DNA from 2 places in the Azoarcus olearius genome. Region 1 is predicted to be linked to the other one. Evidence: predicted binding sites of a transcription regulator. Region 1 holds the regulator's gene; the other holds the start of a gene.
The links. The regulator FNR, encoded in region 1, switches genes on or off when oxygen is low (the NO sensors DNR and NnrR bind a similar motif). The targets are predictions, from matches to a motif close to TTGANCTAGNTCAA.

Region 1 (3,410 bases):
GCACGGTAATCCAGTCACCGTCGATCTCCAGAAGGCCCGCAGCCTGCATTTCCGCAAGGTCGGCGAGTTCAGCCGCAAAGTAGTCGCGGAAGTCGATGAGGTGGGCGATCTCGATCGACTGCATCGACAACTCGAAGTGGCACATCAGGGCCTGGATTACCGAACGCCGCAACAGATCGTCGGCGGTCAGCTCCACGCCGCGCAGCACCGGCAACTGGTCGCGATCGAGCGCGTCGTAGTATTCGTCGAGCGTCTTCACGTTCTGCGCGTAAGCCGCGCCAACCTTGCCGATCGCCGAGACACCGAACGCCAGCAGATCGCATTCGGCCTGCGTGGAGTAGCCCTGGAAGTTGCGGTGCAGACGCCCTTGCCGCTGGGCCACCGTCAGTTCGTCGTCCGGCTTGGCGAAATGATCCATGCCGATGTACACGTAACCGGCTTCGGTGAGGCGGCGAATCGCCAGTTGCAGAATCTGCAGCTTGGCTTCCGGCGTCGGCATGTCGCTTTGCAGGATGCGGCGCTGCGGTTTGAACAATCCGGGCAAGTGCGCGTAGCTGTAGAGGGAGATGCGGTCCGGCGAAATGTCGAGGACCTGCTCCAGCGTGCGATTGAAGCTGATGACGTTTTGCTTGGGCAGGCCGTAGATCAGATCGAGGCTGACCGACTTGAAGCCGGTGGCGCGCGCCGCGTCGATCACCAACCGGGTCTCTTCGACGCTCTGCACGCGGTTCACCGCGCGCTGCACATCATCGGAGAAATCCTGCACTCCGACGCTCATCCGGTTGAAACCGAGATTGGCGAGCATTTCCACCGTATCGAAATCGACCTTGCGCGGATCGACCTCGATCGAATACTCGCCGTTCGGGGCCAGGTTGAAGAAGCGCCGCACCGCGTCCATCAGCTGATGCATTTCCTCGTGCGACAGGAAGGTGGGCGTTCCGCCGCCAAGGTGAAGCTGCGTGACCTGCCGGCTTCCTCCGAGCGCAGCAACCTGCATCTCGATCTCTTTCTCAAGGTATTTCAGATACTTGGCAGAGCGCCCATGATCCTTGGTGATGATCTTGTTGCAGGCGCAGTAGTAGCAGATCGTATTGCAGAACGGGATGTGGAAGTATAATGACAGCGGCCGACTCACCCCGCCGACGGCGCGCTTGGCAAGCCAATCCTGCAATGCGTTGGCGTCGAATGCCTCAACGAATCGGTCTGCCGTGGGGTACGATGTGTAACGGGGACCGTTCACATCGAAGCGACGGATGAGTTGCGGATCGAAGATGAGATCTGGCTGGGCGTTCATGGGTGTGCTGTTGCTGGGCGTACCAAACGATCGCAGAAAGCCGGCTCGATGTGGTTGACATGGATCAACGCGGCCAATCTCCTGCGGATTCGGAGCAAGTTTATCGTGCAAATGAAGGCGGTGCCGATTACGGTTGCCGGACTGAAGACGGCGTGTTCGCAGTGCAATCTCGTCGAACTCTGCCTTCCCTTCGGGATGAGCGAAAATGAAATCGACCGTCTCGACGAGCTGGTAGGTGCGCGCCGCAAGATCAAGCGTCAGCAGCACCTGTACCGGGCCGGCGACCCTTTCGAAGCAATCTACGCGATCCGCACGGGCTCATTCAAGACCGACGTCCTCCTCGAGGATGGGCGGGACCAGGTCACCGGCTTCCAGATGACCGGCGAGATCCTCGGCCTGGACGGCATCAGCAGCGAGGTTCATTCCTGCAACGCGATTGCGCTGGAGGACAGCGAAGTCTGCGTCATTGCCTACGGCAAGCTGGAAGAACTGTCGCGCGAGGTCGAAGGCCTGCAGCATCAGTTTCACAAGGTGATGAGTCGTGAGATCGTTCGCGACCACGGCGTGATGATGCTTCTCGGCTCCATGCGCGCCGAGGAAAGGCTGGCTGCATTCTTGCTGAACATGTCCCAGCGCTTCACCGCACGCGGTTTTTCTGCGGCGGAGTTTCACCTGCGCATGACGCGGGAGGAGATCGGCTCCTACCTGGGGCTGAAGCTCGAAACCGTCTCCCGCGCGTTCTCCCGCTTCCAGGAGGAAGGCCTAGTCACGGTGCAGCAGAAGCACATCCGGATTCTCGACAGCGGGGGCCTGAAGAAGCTGATACAACACCAACCTGCGTGTCGCTAGTTCCTCCCGCCCCACTTCACCGCTATTTTTCCAGCACGTAGGTTCCTGGCGCCGGCGCCAAAGCCGGAAAGGCAGCATTGGCGACCGGTCGCGCGTCGACCAGTTCGCCCGCCCGCGGCTTCAACCACTGCATCCAGTCCTCCCACCAACTCCCCTCGTGGCGTTCGGCCCGGTCCAACCATGCCTCAGCCGATTCCGAGCGATGCGCTTCGGCTGCGCGATAGTTTCGCTTGGGCGGCTGAACGACCGGGTTGACGATGCCGAGGATGTGCCCCGAACTCGATAGCACGTAGCGCTTTGGGCCGGTTACAAAATTATTGATGCGGAAGGTCTGCCCCCACGGAGCGATGTGATCATCCTCCGCCGCGACGGCGTACAGCGGTTGCGAGATCGCAGCGAGGTCGAGCGGTTCGCCTGCCACCACCAGCGCGTCCTTCTGAATCAACCTGTTGTGCAGATACAGCTCCCTGAGATACCAGGAGTGCATCGCATAGGGCATCCGCGTCGCGTCCATGTTCCAGTACAGCACGTCGAACGAGGCCGGTGTTTCGCCATACAGCCAGCCGTGGACTACGTAGTGCCATATGAGACTGTTCGAACGCAGCAGGCGGAAAGCGGATGCCATCTCCTTGCCTTCCAGATAACCGGTTCGGGCCATGTTTCCGGTCAGGTAGCGGATGCTCGACTCGTCGATGAACACCTCGATGTCGCCCGGCTTCTGAAAATCGACGAGCGTGGTAAAGACGGTCCAGTCTGCCACCGGAACCGCTTCGGCCGGAAAGTGGCGATTGGCCCACGCCATGTACATGCTGAGGGCAGTGCCACCGATGCAGTACCCCACCGCATGCACCTTCTCGGCGCCTGCGAGCCCTCGCGCCGTCTCTACCGCGGCGTGCACCCCGCGTGTGACGTAGTCGTCGAACGTCACATCCCGCATCGAGGCGTCAGGGTTCTTCCAGCTTGTAATGAATACGTCCAGTCCCTGTTCGAGCAGGTAACGAATCAGGCTCTTCTTCGGAACGAGATCGAGGATGTAGAACTTGTTGATCCACGGAGTGACGATGACGACCGGATCGCGGTGCACTTGCGGACGAGTGGGTTGGTAATGAATCACCTCCAAGAGGTCGTTCCTGAACACGACCGCGCCGGGCGTCGTCGCCAGGTTCTTGCCCACCTCGAAGTCATCGGGACGAGTCATCCGCACTTCACCCGCGCGAACGTCGTCGAGGAAATTGCCGAACCCGCGGACCAGGCTCTCACCCTTCGT
Region 2 (3,410 bases), 1.2 Mb from region 1:
ATCGACAGCGAGGAGGTGTTGGAGGCCAGCACCGCGTCCTCCGCCAGCAGGGCTTCGAGTTCGCGGAAGAGCTTCTGCTTGATGTCGAGGTTCTCGACGATGGCTTCGATCGCGAGGCCCGCGTCCTTCGCGTCGGCCAGCTGGGTGATGCCGCTGATGCGGGCGAGCACCGCGTCGCGCTCCGCGCCGGCGAGCTTGCCCTTTTCGACCAGGAAGGCGAGATCCTTGGCGATGCCGCCGATGCCCTTGTCGATCGCTTCCGCGCGGGTGTCGTACAGATACACCGGATGACCGGCCAGCGCCGCCACGTGGGCAATGCCGCTGCCCATCGCGCCGGCACCGATCACCAGCACCTTCACCTGCTTGTCGAGCGCCTTGTCTGCTGCAGTCACGCCTTAATTCCCCTTGAATTGAGGAGCGCGTTTTTCCATGAAGGCGGCCACGCCTTCGCGGTAGTCATGCGAGCGGCCGCAGGCCCGCATGGCATCGCGCTCGAGGTCGAGTTGGGTATCGAAATCGTTGGTGGAGCTGGCCCAGATCGCCTTCTTGGTCTGGGCGTAGCCAAAGGTGGGACCGTTGGCGAGCGTGGCCGCGACCTGCTGCACGGTGGCCTGCAGGGCGTCGTCATCCACGCATTTCCAGATCAGGCCCCATTGTTCGGCCTGTTCGGCCGGCAGCTTGTCGCCGAGCAGCGCCAGCCCCAGCGCGCGGGCCGGACCGAGCAGGCGCGGCAGGATCCAGGAGCCGCCGGTGTCGGGAACCAGGCCGAGCTTGGCGAAGGACTGGATGAAGCTCGCCGAGCGCGCCGCGAACACCAGGTCGCAGGCCAGCGCCAGGTTGGCGCCGGCGCCGGCGGCCACGCCATTCACCGCGGCGATCACCGGCAGGTCGAGGTTGCGCAGCGTCGTCACCAGCGGCTTGTAGTTCTTCTCGATCGATGCGCCGAGGTCGGGCGCTTCGGCACCGGCCGACACGTTGCGGTCGGACAGATCCTGCCCGGCGCAGAAGCCGCGGCCGGCGGCGGCGATCACCAGCACCCGCACCGAACCGTCGGCGCGACCGGCCTGCACCTGGGCGAGCGCTTCGCGCACTTCGCGGTGCATCTGGTCGTTGAAGCTGTTGAGGCGGTCCGGGCGGTTCAAGGTCAGCGTGGCGACGCCGGCGGCGACCTCGTAGCGGATGGTTTCGAAGCTGCTCATCTGTCTCCTCCTGCTGGCACGCCGGCCGTCCCGCAATGGGCGACGGGAACCGACCGGGCGCTGCTTGTCCTTGGTTCGAGCGTCTTTTGGGATTCGAAGGTCTGGATCGCCGGAGCGATTGTTTGACCGACTGGTCAATCAATAGTAATCTTGATCCAGATCAAAAGACAAGCGCTTTCTAGTTGACGTTTTCACGCCGCGGCGACGCCCGCGACTGTCGCGGCTAGAGGCGCGGAGCGCGTGCCGCGAAGGCTGCGGCCGCACCGCCTACAACAGAGGAGACAACCGATGACCCACCCGCTCTACGCCAAGCACCAGGCGACGCTCGAGGCCGCGCTGGCCGCCATCCACACCCGCGGCTACTGGACGCCGTATGCGGAAATGCCCAGTCCCAAGGTCTATGGCGAAACCGCTGCGGACGACGGCAAGCGCGCCTTCGAGGCCTGCCTCGGCAAGGATTTCGAGCTGGATCAACCGGGCCGCAGCGGCTGGGCTGCGTCGGAACGTTCACCGTATGGCATCGCGCTCGACGTGCGCTATCCGGTTTGCGAGCCGAGCGCGCTGATCGCCGCCGCCGAAGCGGCGATGCCCGGCTGGCGCAAGATCGGCGCCGAAGGCCGGGTCGGCGTCTGCCTGGAAATCCTCGATCGCCTGAACAAGCGCAGCTTCGAGATCGCCCATGCGGTGATGATGACCACCGGCCAGGGCTGGATGATGGCCTTCCAGGCCGGCGGCCCGCATGCGCAGGACCGCGGCCTCGAAGCCGTCGCCTACGCCTGGGACGCGATGCGCGGCGTGCCGGCCACCACCGTGTGGGAAAAGCCGCAGGGCAAGAACCCGCCGCTGAAGATGCAGAAGCACTACGAGATCGTCGGCCGCGGCGTCGCGCTGGTGGTCGGCTGCGGCACCTTCCCGACCTGGAACACCTACCCCGGCCTGTTCGCCGCGCTTGCCACCGGCAACCCGGTGATCGTCAAGCCGCACAGCAACGCCATCCTGCCCGCGGCAATGACGGTGAAGATCGCCCGCGAGGTGCTGGCCGAGGCCGGCCTCGACCCCAACGTCGTCAGCCTGGCGGTGGTCGAGAAGCGCAGCGACACCCAGGCGCTCGCCACCCATCCGGCGGTGAAGTCGATCGATTTCACCGGCAGCAACGTCTTCGGCCAGTGGCTGATCGACAACGCCAGACAGGCCCAGGTGTATGCCGAACTCGCCGGCGTGAACAACGTGGTGATCGAATCCACCGACAACTACAAGGCGATGCTGCGCAACCTCGCGTTCACGCTGTGCCTGTACTCCGGCCAGATGTGCACCACCACCCAGGCCATCCTCATCCCGGCCGGCGGCATCGATACCGACCAGGGCCACAAGCGCTACGACGAAGTCGCCGCCGACCTCGGCGCCGCGATCGACAAGTTCCTGTCCGACCCGGCGGTCGCCACCGCGGTGCTGGGCGCGATCCAGTCCGACGCCACGCTCGCCCGCATCAACGAAGCCGGCCAATACGGTGACATCGTGCTGGCCTCGAAGAAGATCGAGCACCCGGAATTCCCCCAGGCCGAAGTGCGCACCCCGGTGCTGCTTGCCTGCGACGCCGCCGCCGAGAAGAGCTATATGGAAGAGCGCTTCGGCCCGATCGCCTTCGTGGTCAAGGTTGCCGACGGCGCCGCCGCGGTGGCACTGTCCGAGCGCATCGTCCGCGAGCACGGCGCACTGACCGTGGGCTTGTACTCGACCAAGGCGGAAGTCATCGACGCGATGACCGAGGCCACGCTGCGCGCCGGCGTCGCGCTGTCGATCAACCTCACCGGCGGCGTGTTCGTGAACCAGTCGGCGGCCTTCTCCGACTACCACGGCGTCGGCATGAACCCGGCAGCCAACGCCAGCTACTCGGATGCCGCCTTCGTCGCCAACCGCTTCCGCGTGGTGCAGCGGCGCTATCACGTCGAGTAAGCTGGAACGCCCCGACCACGTTTGAGGCGGCAGACGGTTTTCTCCCTCCCCTTCAAGGGGAGGGCTGGGGTGGGGATGGGGTTGGGCGCAGCGCTCACTTGAACCCCATCCCCCTCCCAACCTCCCCCTTGAAGGGGGAGGAGCAAGAAACTACGCGCACTCGACCGCCAGCCTCCCGCCGCAAGGATCCCCCATGCCCTGCTACGAAATCGACGGCCTCAAACCCGTCATCCACCCCACCGCCTACGTCCACCCCGA

Region 2: a site for FNR is predicted at 1,350-1,363, ahead of paaN (phenylacetic acid degradation protein PaaN). Genes of this name have one in related genera too.

The regions. Positions count from the first base shown of each region.
Region 1 is NZ_CP016210.1:1,553,176-1,556,585, reverse strand. Features, by position in the region: gene hemN (oxygen-independent coproporphyrinogen III oxidase) at 1-1,294, opposite strand, end outside; gene fnr (fumarate/nitrate reduction transcriptional regulator Fnr) at 1,406-2,143, shown strand; gene dqs_RS07220 (PHA/PHB synthase family protein) at 2,166-3,410, opposite strand, start outside.
Region 2 is NZ_CP016210.1:338,866-342,275, reverse strand. Features, by position in the region: gene paaH (3-hydroxyacyl-CoA dehydrogenase PaaH) at 1-392, opposite strand, end outside; gene paaG (2-(1,2-epoxy-1,2-dihydrophenyl)acetyl-CoA isomerase PaaG) at 396-1,199, opposite strand; gene paaN (phenylacetic acid degradation protein PaaN) at 1,488-3,152, shown strand; gene paaY (phenylacetic acid degradation protein PaaY) at 3,346-3,410, shown strand, end outside.